2 regions of the Streptomyces sp. NBC_01410 genome follow, and region 2 is predicted to be linked to the other one. Evidence: predicted binding sites of a transcription regulator. Region 2 holds the regulator's gene; the other holds the start of a gene.

Region 1 (7,357 bases), 1.1 Mb from region 2:
TGAAGACGCACGGTCTCTTCCGCGCCATTTTTGACGGTCCCCATCGGCGCGAGGTCGCGCCGCGCGTCGGCGATCTTGTAGCGGCTCTCCTTGGCGGCGAGATGGCCGCGGGCCGCGTCCGCCGGGCTTGCCTTGGCGTCCGCCGTCTCCCTGATTCCGTCGACGAGCGACGGGGTGGCCGTCTCCGCCCCCGGAAGGACATCGGCGGGCGGTGCGGTGGCCGGCGGGGTGGCCGCCTGGGCCGGTACCGCCGTCAGCAGCAGCCCGGCCGCGCCGAGCAGTGCCGCGAGACCGGTCCCCCTGGAAATACCCGATCTCTGTGTGCTTGTTCTGGCCTTGCGCACAGTACGTACCCCTCCCACGTGCTGGTCAAGCCGTAAAGGTGGTCATGGCCATGCAACCCGCGGGACGCCAACCGATCAATGTGGCCAGCATGTTGACAAGTGGACACGCACACTTGTGTGGCCCGTGAAGAGGGAGTGAGAATCCGACGCATGAGCGAGGGGGAACTGCACACCCTCGGCCTGGGGGAGGCCGAGGAACGCATCTACGAGGCACTGCTCAAGGAACGGGCCACCGGGGCCGAGGAGTTGGCACGCCTGCTGGGCCTGCCACGCGACCGCCTCGACCGGGCGCTCGGCCATCTTGTCGAGCACGGCCTCGCGCTGCCGGCGGACGGCGACGCACTGCCGCATCCGGCGGCACCGGACGCCGCGATCCGTACGCTCATCCATCGCCGCCAGGCCGAACTGCACTTACGGTCGGCCGAGCTGGAGCGATTACGGATGACCGCGGACCGGCTGGCGGGCCGCCTGATGTCGGGAGCGACCTGCGCACCCGAGCGTGGCATCGAGGTGGTGACGGGGCCGCGGGCGATCGGCGAACGGGCGGAGTATCTCCTCGCCACGGCAGAGCGGGAGGTCGCCATCCTGGACCGCTCGCCGTACGGGAAGGGGTCACGCGGGGACGGCAGTTCACGCGCACCGGCACTGGACATCGAGGGGCTCCTGGACCGCGGGGTGGAGGTGCGGACCGTCCTGGACCGGGACGGGCTGGCCCGTCCCGGCCGGATGGGGTCGGTGACCGGCCTCGTCGAACAGGGCCTGCGGGCACGGGTCGCGGCGGCGGTGCCCACCGAACTGATCACCGTGGACCGGCGGATCACCCTGCTTCCGCCGGCCGACCCGGCCGACCCGAGGGCATCCGCGCTGGTGATCGGCGACGCGTTACTGCGCAACGCACTGATGCCGCTGTTCGAGACGGTGTGGGACCGGGCCACGCCGCTCGGCGGTTCGGGCGGGGCGTGCGACGACGGGGCCCTCGTGAAGGCCCAGAAGGAGCTGCTGGGCCTGCTCGCCTCGGGCCTCAAGGACGAGGCGATCGCGCGCCGCCTGGGCGTCCATGTGCACACGGCGCGCAGAAGGATCAGCCGTCTGCTGGAGACGCTCGGCGCCGAGACCCGCTTCCAGGCCGGGGCGCAGGCGACCTTGCGGGGCTGGCTGGACTGACGGCCGCAAACAGGCAAGATGGCCGGATGAAGTGGATCGCTCCGGGGCGCCGCCCGAAGAGGCTGCTGAGGTGGCCCGCTATAGCCCTGCTCGCCGCCACGACGGCGTGCGGCGGTCCGGTTTCGGCCGCGCCCGACGCGGGGGACGAGTCCCCCTTGCCGCCGCCGCCCGCGCCACAGTCCTCGGCGACTGCTTTCGCGGGCCTGTCGTCGGCCGGCGTGCTGCTCGACAAGGACGGCCAGCACTTCTGTTCCGCGAGCGTCGTCGGCAGCCCCAAGGGCAATGTCATCGCCACCGCCGCGCACTGTGTCTTCGAGTACGGCAGCTATATGGAGAACGTCACCTTCGCCCCCAGCTTCAGCGGCCCGGGTGCGGGCAAGGCGCCGTACGGACGGTGGAAGGTCCGCGCCATCCAGGTGGACGCCCGCTGGCGCGCCGACGCCGAGGACTCCGACACCGTGGACTACGCCTTCCTGACGCTGGAGCCGGACGCCAAGGGCCGCAACGTCCAGGACATCGTGGGCGGGACGCCCGTCGACTGGACGGCGGTGCCGGCCGGCCGGGTCACGGTCGTCGGCTACCCCAACCCCGACCACAATCCGGACAACCGCCCGATCGCCTGCACCACCGACACCGAGCCGGATCCCGAACTGGCCGGATCCGTACGGATGGACTGCTCCGGTTTCTGGGACGGCACGAGCGGCGGTCCCTGGCTCGCGGGCTACCGGGACCCGAAGCATCCGGGCCGCCTCATCGGGGTGACCAGCGGCGGCGACACGGACAGTGTGTCGACGGCGGTGCGCTTCAACGCGAACGCGCGCCGGCTGTACGACAAGGCCGCGAAGCAGTAGCGCGGAGCCGTGGGGGGAAGGTCAAAGACCTTCCCCCCACGGCTCGTCGATCGTGCTCAGGCCGCGGCCTGCACCGGCACATCCGCCGGTGCGAGCGCGATCTCCAGCACCTGGAGCACATCCGTGACCGGGTGCACGTCCAGCTTCTCGAGGACCTCCGCCGGGACGTCGTCCAGGTCCGCCTCGTTCCGCTTGGGGATCACGACCGTGGTGATGCCGGCCCGGTGCGCGGCGAGCAGCTTCTGCTTCAGACCGCCGATCGGCAGGACCCGCCCGGTCAGCGACACCTCACCCGTCATCGCCACATCCGTACGCACCAGGCGCCCGGACAGCAGCGACGCGAGCGCCGTCGTCATCGTGATGCCCGCGCTCGGGCCGTCCTTGGGGACCGCGCCCGCCGGGAAGTGGATGTGCATGCCCCGGTCCTTGAGGTCGGCGACCGGAAGCTCCAGCTCCGCGCCGTGCGAGCGCAGGAAGCTCAGCGCGATCTGCGCGGACTCCTTCATCACGTCGCCGAGCTGTCCGGTCAGCGTCAGCCCCGCCGCGCCCGTCTCCGGGTCGGCGAGAGAGGCCTCGACGAACAGGACGTCACCGCCCGCGCCGGTGACGGCGAGGCCGGTGGCCACGCCCGGCACCGCCGTACGACGCTCGGCCGGGTCCTGCGCGGACTCGGGCACATGGTGCGGCCGCCCGATCAGGCCACGCAGCTGCTCGGCGCCGATCGTGAACGGCAGCTTCTGGTCGCCCAGTTCGTGCTGGGCCGCCACCTTGCGCAGCAGCCGGGCCACCGAACGCTCCAGGTTCCGCACGCCCGCCTCACGGGTGTACTCGCCCGCGAGCTTGCGCAGCGCCGACTCCTCGATGATCACCTCGCCGGGCTCCAGGCCCGCCCGCTCCAGCTGGCGCGGCAGCAGGTGGTCCCGGGCGATGACGACCTTCTCGTCCTCGGTGTAGCCGTCGAGCCTGACCAGCTCCATCCGGTCGAGCAGAGCTTCCGGGATCGCCTCCAGCACATTGGCCGTGGCCAGGAAGACGACATCGCTCAGGTCGAGTTCGACCTCCAGGTAGTGGTCGCGGAAGGTGTGGTTCTGCGCCGGGTCCAGGACTTCGAGCAGGGCGGCCGCGGGGTCGCCGCGGAAGTCGGAGCCGACCTTGTCGATCTCGTCGAGCAGGACGACCGGGTTCATCGAACCGGCCTCCTTGATCGCCCGGACGATCCGGCCCGGCAGGGCGCCGACGTAGGTGCGCCGGTGGCCGCGGATCTCCGCCTCGTCCCGTACGCCGCCGAGCGCGACCCGTACGAACTTGCGTCCCATGGCGTGCGCCACGGACTCGCCGAGCGACGTCTTTCCCACGCCGGGCGGGCCGACGAGCGCCAGAACCGCGCCCCCGCGCCGCCCGCCGACCACGCCCAGCCCCCGGTCGGCGCGCCGCTTGCGCACCGCCAGGTACTCGGTGATCCGTTCCTTCACGTCCTGCAGACCCGAGTGCTCGGCGTCCAGGATCGCCTTGGCGCCCTGGATGTCGTACCCGGCCGCGCTGTCATCAGTTCTTTCGTTCCAGGGCAGTTCGAGGACGGTGTCGAGCCAGGTGCGGATCCAGGAACCCTCGGGGCTCTGGTCACTGGAACGCTCCAGCTTCTCGACCTCCTTGAGGGCGGCATCGCGCACCTTCTCGGGGAGGTCGGCGGCCTCGACACGGGCCCGGTAGTCGTCGGACTCGTCCGCAGCGTCGGTGGCCCCGCCGTTGAGTTCGCGCAGCTCCTTGCGTACGGCTTCGAGCTGGCGGCGCAGCAGGAACTCGCGCTGCTGCTTGTCGACGCCTTCCTGGACGTCCTTGGCGATCGACTCGGCGACGTCCTGCTCGGCGAGGTGCTCGCGCAGCTGCTGGGTGGCGAGCTTGAGGCGGGCCACCGGTTCGGCGGTCTCCAGGAGTTCGATCTTCTGGGCGGTGGTCAGGAAGGGTGAGTAGCCGGAGTTGTCGGCGAGCTGCGAGACGTCGTCGATCTGCTGGACGCGGTCGACGACCTGCCAGGCGCCGCGCTTCTTCAGCCAGTCGGTGGCAAGTGCCTTGTACTCCTTGACCAGCTCGGTGACCGAGCCGGGCAGCGGATCGGGCAGGGTCTCCTCGACGCGCGAGCCCTCGACCCAGAGCGCGGCGCCCGGGCCCGTGGTCCCCGCGCCGATCTTCACCCGGCCGCGGCCGCGGATGAGCGCGCCGGGGTCACCGTCCGAGAGCCGGCCGACCTGCTCGACGGTCCCGAGCACGCCGGTCGCCGCGTACGTTCCGTCGACGCGTGGAACAAGCAGCACGGTCGGCTTGCTTGCACCACTGGAACGCGCGGCGGCCTGAGCGGCCTCCACCGCGGCTCGTACGTCGTTGTCGGACAGGTCGAGCGGCACCACCATTCCGGGCAGCACGACCTCGTCGTCGAGCGGCAGCACGGGCAGGGTGAGCGGTGTGGACGTCGAAGCCATGATCTCCCCTTAGGCAGTCAAGTTGAGCTGTATGGACTCAATGCATGAAGCCGCGGAGTTGTTCCCCCGGGGGCGTTCGCTCTGAGCGATCAGGCATGGCGCAATTTCCCAGAGGCCCGCCGACTGATCGGCCACACTGCAGCGAGAGGCCGATGACATGTGCTCGTGCGATACGGACGGCAGGTGGGCGCGTGCGAGGGACGAGGCAGGGCCGGTGCGGGGCGGCGGGAATGCTGCTGGGTGTCCTGCTGGCGGCGGGGTGCGCGTCCGGCGAAGGCGCGGACGATGGCGGGGATTCAACCCGCGCGGAGCCCTCTGCTCCCACGACGCCCGCCCCTACGACGCCCGCCCCCACGACGCCTGCCGCCGCGCGGCCGCTCGTCCACGTGACCGTCACCGGTGGCATCGCCGGCGTACACAACGACCTTCTCGTCCGGGACGACGGGACCTACACCACGTCCACGAAGACCGGCCCCAAGGGCTCCGGCAGGATGACGCCCGCCGAGCTGGCAGAGCTCCGGCGGGCTCTGGAGAAGGCGGACTTCGCGCGGCTTCCCCGTGAGGCCACCGGCAGTCCCGTCGCGGACGGGTTCACCTACCGGATCACGTACGCGGGCCATACCGTCACCACGGACGAGACGACGCGGCTACCCGCCCTGCGGGACGTATTCGCCGCGCTCCCCGACGACTGACCGGCGCACCCGCTCACGCCCTCGCGACCAGCTGCGTACGACGGGCCAGCAGGCGATACCGGCCAGCAGCGCGAGCGGGTGGCCCCAGTTGGTGAGCGGATCCGCGAAGGCCAGCAGGTCCTGGACCTGCATCAGGACGACGAAGCCGAGCAGCGTCCCGCGCTGGATGGGGCCGAGCAGTCCGGCGAGGGCGCCGATGCTCGCCATCAGGCCGAAGCTGATGCCGTAGTCGAGGCGGTGCAGCGACGTGGCGGGCAGATGCCCGGCCATGACGGAGAGGGCCACGGGTATCTCGGTGGCCAGCGTTGCCCCTACATGACCCAGCAGGAACACCCCCGCGGTGCGCCGGCCGCCGATGCGGCGCTCCAGCGCGGTGAGGGTGAAGAGAAAGGCGACGGCGTACGGGGACGCCAGGCCGCCCGCGACCCAGAGGGCGCTGGCTCCCAGAACAAGGAGCGGGGTGTGGGCCAAATGGGCGACATCGGTACTGGATCCATGGAGCAGCAAGGAGACGGTCGCCGGGTCGCCGTACTCCACGAAGAGCGAGGTGGCGATCAGGACGAGCGCGTAGCCGAAGGTGAACGGCGTGCCGGTCGGCGTGGGCAGCAGCCACAGCGCGCGGCGCCACAGGGGCCGTCGCAGACACGGGGCGGGCGCGGGCGTCAGGGCCGGTGGGGGCGCGAGTGCGGGTGCCGCCGCCCGCGTCACCGTGCGCTGGGCCGGGATGGCGCCCAGCAGCTCCTGGCCCGTGGCCGGGTAGCGCGTCGAAAGCTGGTCCACGCGTGAGGCCCCTTTCGTCCAAGCCCGAACGAACCCCCACCCAACGCGATCACCATGACCCCCGTCTATGACCTGCGCCACACGAGGCAACCTTCGCGCCACCCGGAACGTCGTGTGCACGCCACACTGCGCCGACCAGCTGTGAGTCCACTGTGGATCAGCTGTGAATCGACCGGGAAGCGACTGCGGAACCGCCGGAGCCACACCGGCCGAAACCATTTGTCCCGCTCGCCCCATCCCGGCACCATGGCCACCTGCACTGTCCACCCCCGTCGCCAGGAGGTCACCGCCATGCCCCTTCATGCCGACGCACCCGTCACCCTCGACCGCCGCGAGGGGCCCCACGGGGAGGTCGTCCTGCGGCAGCGCGGCGAGCAATACGAGATCATCGCCAACGGGTGCTTCCTCATGGACACCTCCGACGGCCGCTCCGAGCGTCTGCTCGTCGACGCCGCCTACGACGCGCTGGCCACAGGCCGCACCGCCCCCGCCCCCGCCCTCCTCATCGGCGGACTCGGCGTCGGCTTCTCTCTGGCCCGCGCCGCGGCCAACCCCCACTGGCGACGTATCGCCGTCGTCGAGCGCGAGCAGGCGATCATCGACTGGCACCGTTCGGGACCGCTCGCACGGATCTCCGGCGACGCGCTCGCCGACCCCCGCAGCGTGATCCTTCACACGGACCTCGTCACCCATCTGGGCACGACCACGGACCGCTACGACGCACTTTGTCTGGACATCGACAATGGACCCGACTGGACCGTCACCGACGACAACGGAAACCTCTACTCACCGGCCGGACTCGCCGCCTGCCAGGGGCGGTTGGAGCCCGGCGGCGTGCTCGCCGTCTGGTCCGCCAAGCCCTCCCCCGCATTTGAGGACGCGTTGCGGAATGCCGGATTCACCGGGGTAAGAACCGAAGAGATCCGGGTTGCCCGGGGAGTACCCGACGTGGTCCATCTCGCTGTTCGCCCTGCGTAGCCGGGATGCCTTCAATGCCCTTACGCTGCTCACCTACACACGGGATCTACACCGGCATGCAGCTCGCGAGA
Region 2 (7,357 bases):
TCCTCCATCTTCAGCCGGTCCACGGCGCGCTGCAGCTCGTCGATCTCGACCGGGGAGGAGTCGATCTCCATCCGCAGCCGGGAGGCGGACTCGTCGACGAGGTCGATGGCCTTGTCGGGCAGGAAGCGCGAGGTGATGTACCGGTCGGACAGGGTCGCGGCGGCGACCAGCGCGCTGTCCGCGATCTGCACCTTGTGGTGCGCCTCGTAGCGGCCCTTGAGCCCGCGCAGGATCGCGATCGTGTCCTCGACGGTCGGCTCGTCGACCAGCACCTGCTGGAAGCGCCGCTCCAGCGCCGCGTCCTTCTCGATCCGCTCGCGGTACTCGTCGAGCGTGGTGGCGCCGACCATGCGCAGCTCGCCGCGCGCCAGCATCGGCTTGAGCATGTTGCCCGCGTCCATGGCCGAGTCGCCGCCGGCGCCCGCGCCCACCACGGTGTGCAGCTCGTCGATGAAGGTGATGATCTGGCCGTCGCTCCCCTTGATCTCGGAAAGGACGGTCTTCAGCCGCTCCTCGAACTCACCGCGGTACTTCGCACCTGCGACCATCGCGCCGAGATCCAGCGAGACGAGCCGCTTGTTCTTGAGGGACTCGGGGACATCGCCCTTGATGATGCGCTGCGCGAGCCCTTCGACGACGGCGGTCTTGCCGACGCCGGGCTCACCGATCAGCACCGGGTTGTTCTTGGTGCGGCGGGACAGCACCTGGACGACCCGGCGGATCTCCTGGTCCCGGCCGATGACCGGGTCGAGCTTGCCCTCGCGGGCGGCGGCGGTGAAGTCCGTACCGAACTTCTCCAGTGCCTTGTACTGCCCCTCGGGGTCGGGGGTTGTCACCCGGCGCCCTCCCCTTACCTTCTCGAACGCGTCCTGCAGCTTCTTCGCCGTGGCCCCCTGCCGGGCCAGCACCTCTCCGGCCCGCCCGCCCTTGGCGGCGATACCGATGAGCAGGTGCTCGGTGGACAGATACTCGTCGCCGAGCTCCTTGGCCCGCCGGTCGGCGTCGGCGATGACCGCCAGCAGCTCCCGGTTGGGCTGGGGCGGGGCGACGGTCGAGCCGGTCACGCTGGGCTGGGCCGCGAGCACCCGCTCGGCCCCGGCGCGCACGGCCACCTGGTCCGCCTCGACGGCGGCCAGCAGATCCACGATGTTCTCGTTGTCCTCGCCCGCGAGCAGCGCGAGCAGCAGATGCGCGGGGGTCAGATCGGGATGCCCGGCGGACACCGCCCGACTGGTGGCGGCGTTGAGCGCATCCCGGCTCTTGTTGGTCAGCTCGGCGTCCACTGCGGTCTCTCCTCCTCGCTGGTAGGGGCCTGTTCCCTCACACTGACTCATTCAGCGTGCACAAAGTTGAGTCTATTCCACTCAACCTGTGAAAGGGTAGCCGCCGCCGGTAGGTTCCGGGGCATGGCCATCGATCCGCGCAGTCCCGACGCGTCCTTCCTCACCTTCTGGCGTGAGTACCACATGTGCACACTGACGACCCCGCGCCAGGACGGCACCCCTCACGTCGTCGCGGTCGGCGTCACGTACGACCCGGAGGGCGGATTCGCGCGCGTCATCACCAATAAGCACAGCCACAAGGTCGCAAACATCCTGGCCGCGGGCCCGGACGGGGCGCCGGTCGCGGTCTGCCAGGTCGACAAGGGGCGCTGGGCGACCCTGGAGGGCCGCGCGAGGGTCCGCACGGAGCCCGAGCTCATCGCGGACGCGGTGGAGCGTTACGCGGAACGCTACGGGCGCACACCGGCCCCGAATCCGGACCGGGTGCTGATCGAGATCGCCCTGACGCGGGCGATGGGCCGGGCCTAGCCGGGCTCACCTTCCCGTACATGGCTTCCGTACGGGAAAAGCACAGCGGCGCCATCGCGTTTCAGGTCCACGATGGCGCCGCTGTGTGGGGGAAGCGCCTGAGCGATTTACAACGACGGGGGAACCGCTCAGGCACTGCGGGGGGTGGCGGTGGTGGTGTCGGGCTCGACCAACTGGTGATCACGTTGATCGAGATTGACGAAAATCATGCCGTACCGGATGGCACAGCGGACGGGCTGCGGAGCTCCACGGGGCCGGCGAAGGCACCGATACGCACGGACGTCTTCGTCCTCCTCGCGTGCCACGACAATCGGCTCTCCGAAGAGGGTGACCATCAACGAGTCGCCACGGTGGGGGATTGCCGTGACGAGGTCGATGAAATGCCACCCCGATCGATAAGCCGTAGCCATCTCACGCCGGAAGACCCGGTCGTCCGGTGGAACGGTCATGCGTCCGTGCGGGCCGGAGCGACACCCCATGAGGGCTCACCGGGCGTGCCCGCGGCGTCAGCCGGAGCGACACCCCATGAAGGCTCACCGGGAGCCGACGCATCCGCCGGTGCCACGACGCCCCAGGAGGGCTCACCGGGCGTTCCGGCCACAGCGTCAGCGGGAGCGAAACCCCACGACGGTTCCCCAGGAGCTGCCGTCACCGCGCTGGCGGGAGAGCTACCCCAGGAGGGCTCACCGGAGGCCACCGCACCGAGCGCGGCCGCCGCTATGGCAAGAGCACAAAGAGCACGTAGCGTCCTAGACATGGGTGATCTCCACCTCTTTTGATCATTCCTCCTCCCCCGCGCATAAGACGATGTCTCACTCCGAACGCTTGCACCAGCGACGGCAGGCATCATGTTCCTGTAATGCAGGAGCCTGAGGGGGTGCATATGCCATCTAATGAGGGCGAAACGGGACACCCTCACGCAGACGGCGAGCTGTGCGAGGCGGGGAAAAGTCTCTACATCACCGCACTGCGCACCGGGCGTATAGCCCGGTCAGAGGCGGAATCAACACCCTGCCTCTTCGATCTCGCCCTGCTGCACCCGGATCCCGACGACGCTCAGTGGCTCCGACCGGTCCCGCCGACCACTGCGCTGACACAGCTGATACACCCCATTGAGCGGGAGATCCAAGAGCGCCGACGACGAACTGTCGCTCTGACCGATGCTCTTGAGCCATTCATGGCGTTCACCGCTCAGAACTCCACGGTCCCACAAGGGATTACCGTCCTCGAGGGCCTCAACCGCATCAACACAACCCTCGACCAGGTCACCGCAGACTGCACCGAGGAGCTTCTCACTGTCCAGCCCGGCAGCGGGCGACAGCCGCACATCCTGGAAAAGGCGCTGCGCCGCGTGGAGCCGCTCATCGACCGCGGCGTCCGCATGCGCACGCTCTACCAGCACACGGCCCGCCACCACCCCGCCACGCTCGCCTACATGGAGCAGGTGGGGCCCTCCGGCGTGGAGGTGCGCACGCTGGAGGAGATCATCGACCGGCTGATCATCGTGGACCGGAGAGTGGCCTTCATCCCGGCGAGCAGCGACCGGCTGTCCGCGCTGGAACTGCGGCACAAGGGCATCGTCGAGTATCTGGTCGGCGTCTTCGAGCAGTTCTGGCTGCACGGCATCGCGTGGGAGGAGCCGATCAGTTACGGACCGGACCTGGACGGCATCACCGGCATCCAGCGCTCGATCGCGAAACTGCTGGTAGAAGGGCATGTGGACGAGGCGATCGCCCGCCGGCTCGGGATGAACGTCCGTACCTGCCGGGCCCATATCGCCAAGCTGGGCTCCTCGTTGGGCAGCGGCAGCCGGACCCAGCTGGGCTATCTGATCGCCCAGTCGGGAATGCTGGAACACCAGTCCTGAACCTGACCGAAACCCATATGCAGAAGGGGCGGTGGAGCAACTCGCGTTGCTCCACCGCCCCTTCGGACCGAGACATGGCCTATTCGGAACGCTTGGGTCGCCAGACCACCAGCGCGCTCGCCTGCTGCACATCCTGGTACGGCACGAGATCGCGCCGGTAGGAGGCATGCACCTGGGCCTCGCGCTGCTGCATCGCCGCAGCCGCTCCCTCGACTGCGGCCGACAGCTCGACAACCCTTTGCTGAAGCGCAGCGACCTGGTTCTCCAGTTCGATGATGCGCTTGATTCCGGCCAGGTTGATGCCCTCGTCCTGCGACAACTGCTGGACGGTGCGCAGCAGTTCGATGTCACGGGCACTGTATCGGCGGCCCCGTCCCGCGGTGCGGTCGGGGGACACGAGACCAAGCCGGTCGTACTGCCGCAGCGTCTGCGGATGCAAGCCCGAGAGCTGGGCCGCCACCGAAATGACGTACACCGGCGACTCGTCGGTCAGTTCGTAGGGGTTGCGGCGACGACCGTCCATCTCATGCTCCCTTCGCGGCCTGGAACAGCTCGGCCCGCGGGTCCTCGTCCGCGGTGGCTTCGCGGTAGGCCTCCAGCGCTTCCTTCGCCTTGTCGCCCAGCTCCTTGGGGACCGCGACCTCGACGGTGACCAGCAGGTCGCCGCGGGTGCCGTCCTTGCGGACCGCGCCCTTGCCGCGGGCACGCATCGTACGGCCGTTGGGTGTCCCCGCGGGCAGCTTCAGCGTGACCGGCGGACCGCCGAGCGTGGGCACCTTCACCTCGCCGCCGAGCGCCGCCTCCGTATAGGTGACGGGCACGGTGACCGTGAGGTTGTCGCCCTTGCGGCCGAAGACCGGATGGGAGTCGACATGCACGACCACGTACAAGTCGCCCGCCGGGCCGCCCCGTTCGCCGGGGGCTCCCTTGCCGCGCAGCCGGATCCGCTGGCCGTCGGAGACGCCCGCCGGGATCCGGACCTGCATGGTGCGCGAGGAACGGGCGCGCCCGCTGCCCTTGCAGACCTCGCAGGGGTCCTGCGCGATCAGCCCGCGGCCCTTGCAGTCCACGCACGGGTCGGTGAGCGAGAAGGAGCCGCTGCCGCCGCGCGAGACCTGGCCGGTGCCGACACAGGTCGGGCACACGCGGGGCGTGCCGTTCTTGTCGCCGGTGCCCGAACAGGCCTTGCAGGCGGCCGAGCTGGACATCCGCAGCGGGACCGTGGCCCCGTCGACCGCTTCGGTGAAGCTGAGCGTCACCTCGGACTCGATGTCCTGGCCACGGCGCGGCTGGGTACGCGTACCCGGGCCGGCGCCGCGGTTGAACAGCCCGCCGAAGACATCGCCGAGACCGCCGCCGAAGCCGCCGGCGCCCCCTTGCGTGCCGCCCTGGGCGCCGCCGAAGAGGTCGCCCAGGTCGAAGTTGAAGGAGCCGCCGGGGCCGCCCGGCGCACCGGCGCGGAAGCCACCGTTGCCGAAGAGGGCGCGTGCCTCGTCGTAATCCTTGCGCCGCTTCGGGTCGCCGAGGATGTCATGGGCCTCGGAGATCTCCTTGAAGCGCTCCTCCGCCTTGGCATCGCCCTTGTTGGCGTCCGGGTGGAACTCGCGGGCGAGCTTCCGGTACGCCTTCTTGATCTCGGCCTCGGTGGCGTCCTTGGGGACGCCGAGGACCTTGTAGTAGTCCTTCTCGACGAAGTCCTTCGTGCTCATCGACGTCCCTCCTCTCGGACAATCATTGCGTCAGCCCTCGTCCGGGCCACCGCTCTCCTCGTCGTTCGCCGTCTCGTCCTTCGAGGTCGCGGGCGCCGCGCCCGGCTGGGGCTCGGCCACCGCGACCCGTGCGGGCCTGATGGTCCGTTCGCCGATGCGATACCCCGGCTGCAGGACCGCGACGCACGTGGTCTCGGTGACATCCGGTGCGTACGAGTGCATCAGGGCCTCGTGGATCGTCGGGTCGAAGGGCTCGCCCTCCTTGCCGAACTGCTGCAGGCCCATCTTGGCTGCGGCCGTCTCGAGAGACTCGGCAACCGACTTGAACCCGCCCACCAGCTCCCCGTGATCACGCGCACGGCCGATGTCGTCGAGCATGGGCAGGAGCTCGGTCAGCAGAGACGCCGTGGCGATCTCCTTGACCGTGATCCGGTCGCGCTCCACACGACGGCGGTAGTTCTGGTACTCGGCCTGGAGCCGCTGGAGGTCCGCGGTGCGCTCGTTGAGCGCCGTACGCACCTGGTCCAGCTGAGCCGTCAGGCCTGCGATCTTTGCTGCTGCGTCCCCTGCCGGGGCCGCCGGGCCCTCCCTCTCGGAGGACTCGGCGGACGCGGCGGCGTCGTCAGAGGTGGCGCCTGAGGGGACGTCGGGCTTCTCCTCGAAACCCGGGGTCTCCTCCGTCACGCGGCACCGTCCTTCTTCGGCTTCTCGTCGTCGACGATCTCGGCGTCGACCACATCGTCCTCGGCCTGGGGCTGCTCACCGGCCTGGGCGCCATCGGCGCCGGGGGCCGCGCCACCCTCGGGGGCGGCGTTGGCGTACATCGCCTGGCCGAGCTTCTGGCTGACCGCGGCGACCTTCTCGGTCGCCGTGCGGATCTCGGCCGTGTCCTCGCCCTTGAGCTTCTCCTTCAGCTCGGTGAGCGCGGTCTCGACCTCGGTCTTGACGTCACCGGGGACCTTGTCCTCGTTGTCCTTGAGGAACTTCTCGGTCTGGTAGACGAGCTGCTCGCCCTGGTTGCGGGACTCGGCGGCCTCGCGGCGGCGGTGGTCCTCGTCCGCGTACTGCTCGGCCTCCTGGCGCATCCGGTCGACCTCGTCCTTCGGCAGCGAGGAGCCGCCGGTGACGGTCATCTTCTGCTCCTTGCCCGTGCCCAGGTCCTTCGCGGTCACGTGCATGATGCCGTTGGCGTCGATGTCGAAGGCGACCTCGATCTGCGGGACCCCGCGCGGGGCCGGCGGCAGACCGGTCAGCTCGAACATCCCGAGCTTCTTGTTGTACGCCGCGATCTCGCGCTCGCCCTGGTAGACCTGGATCTGCACGGACGGCTGGTTGTCCTCGGCCGTCGTGAAGATCTCGGAACGCTTGGTCGGGATCGTGGTGTTGCGCTCGATCAGCTTGGTCATAATGCCGCCCTTGGTCTCGATACCGAGGGACAGCGGGGTCACGTCGAGGAGCAGGACGTCCTTGACCTCACCCTTGAGGACACCGGCCTGAAGAGCGGCACCGATGGCGACGACCTCGTCGGGGTTCACACCCTTGTTGGCGTCCTGGCCGCCGGTGAGCTCCTTGACGAGCTCGGCGACGGCGGGCATACGGGTCGAGCCGCCGACCAGAACCACGTGGTCGATCTCGGACAGCTGGATGCCGGCGTCCTTGATGACGTTGTGGAACGGCGTCTTGCAGCGCTCCAGGAGGTCCGCGGTGAGCTGCTGGAACTGAGCGCGCGTGAGCTTCTCGTCCAGGTGCAGCGGGCCCTCGGCGGAGGCCGTGATGTAGGGCAGGTTGATGTTCGTCTCGGTGGACGACGACAGCTCGATCTTCGCCTTCTCCGCGGCCTCGCGGAGACGCTGGAGAGCCATCTTGTCCTTGGACAGGTCCACGCCGTGACCGTTGGCGAACTGCTTCACCAGGTAGTCGACGACGCGCTGGTCCCAGTCGTCACCACCGAGGTGGTTGTCACCGTTGGT

Evidence for each region. Region 2 encodes HspR, which represses chaperone genes until heat shock. Its sites were predicted from a motif close to TTGAGNNNNNNNNNCTCAA; they were not measured.
Region 1: the regulator HspR is predicted to act here: its motif matches at 4,859-4,877, upstream of lon (endopeptidase La).

The regions. Positions count from the first base shown of each region.
Region 1 covers NZ_CP109530.1:5,759,192-5,766,548, reverse strand. The annotation lists gene OG741_RS26705 (M4 family metallopeptidase) at 1-344, opposite strand, end outside; gene OG741_RS26700 (helix-turn-helix domain-containing protein) at 495-1,508, shown strand; gene OG741_RS26695 (trypsin-like serine peptidase) at 1,535-2,359, shown strand; gene lon (endopeptidase La) at 2,416-4,836, opposite strand; gene OG741_RS26685 (protealysin inhibitor emfourin) at 5,028-5,528, shown strand; gene OG741_RS26680 (rhomboid-like protein) at 5,484-6,308, opposite strand; gene OG741_RS26675 (spermidine synthase) at 6,600-7,286, shown strand.
Region 2 covers NZ_CP109530.1:4,656,632-4,663,988, reverse strand. The annotation lists gene clpB (ATP-dependent chaperone ClpB) at 1-1,283, opposite strand, end outside; gene OG741_RS21395 (pyridoxamine 5'-phosphate oxidase family protein) at 1,407-1,811, shown strand; gene OG741_RS21390 ((2Fe-2S)-binding protein) at 1,940-2,260, opposite strand; gene OG741_RS21385 (helix-turn-helix transcriptional regulator) at 2,695-3,678, shown strand; gene OG741_RS21380 (heat shock protein transcriptional repressor HspR) at 3,758-4,201, opposite strand; gene dnaJ (molecular chaperone DnaJ) at 4,203-5,387, opposite strand; gene grpE (nucleotide exchange factor GrpE) at 5,418-6,071, opposite strand; gene dnaK (molecular chaperone DnaK) at 6,068-7,357, opposite strand, start outside.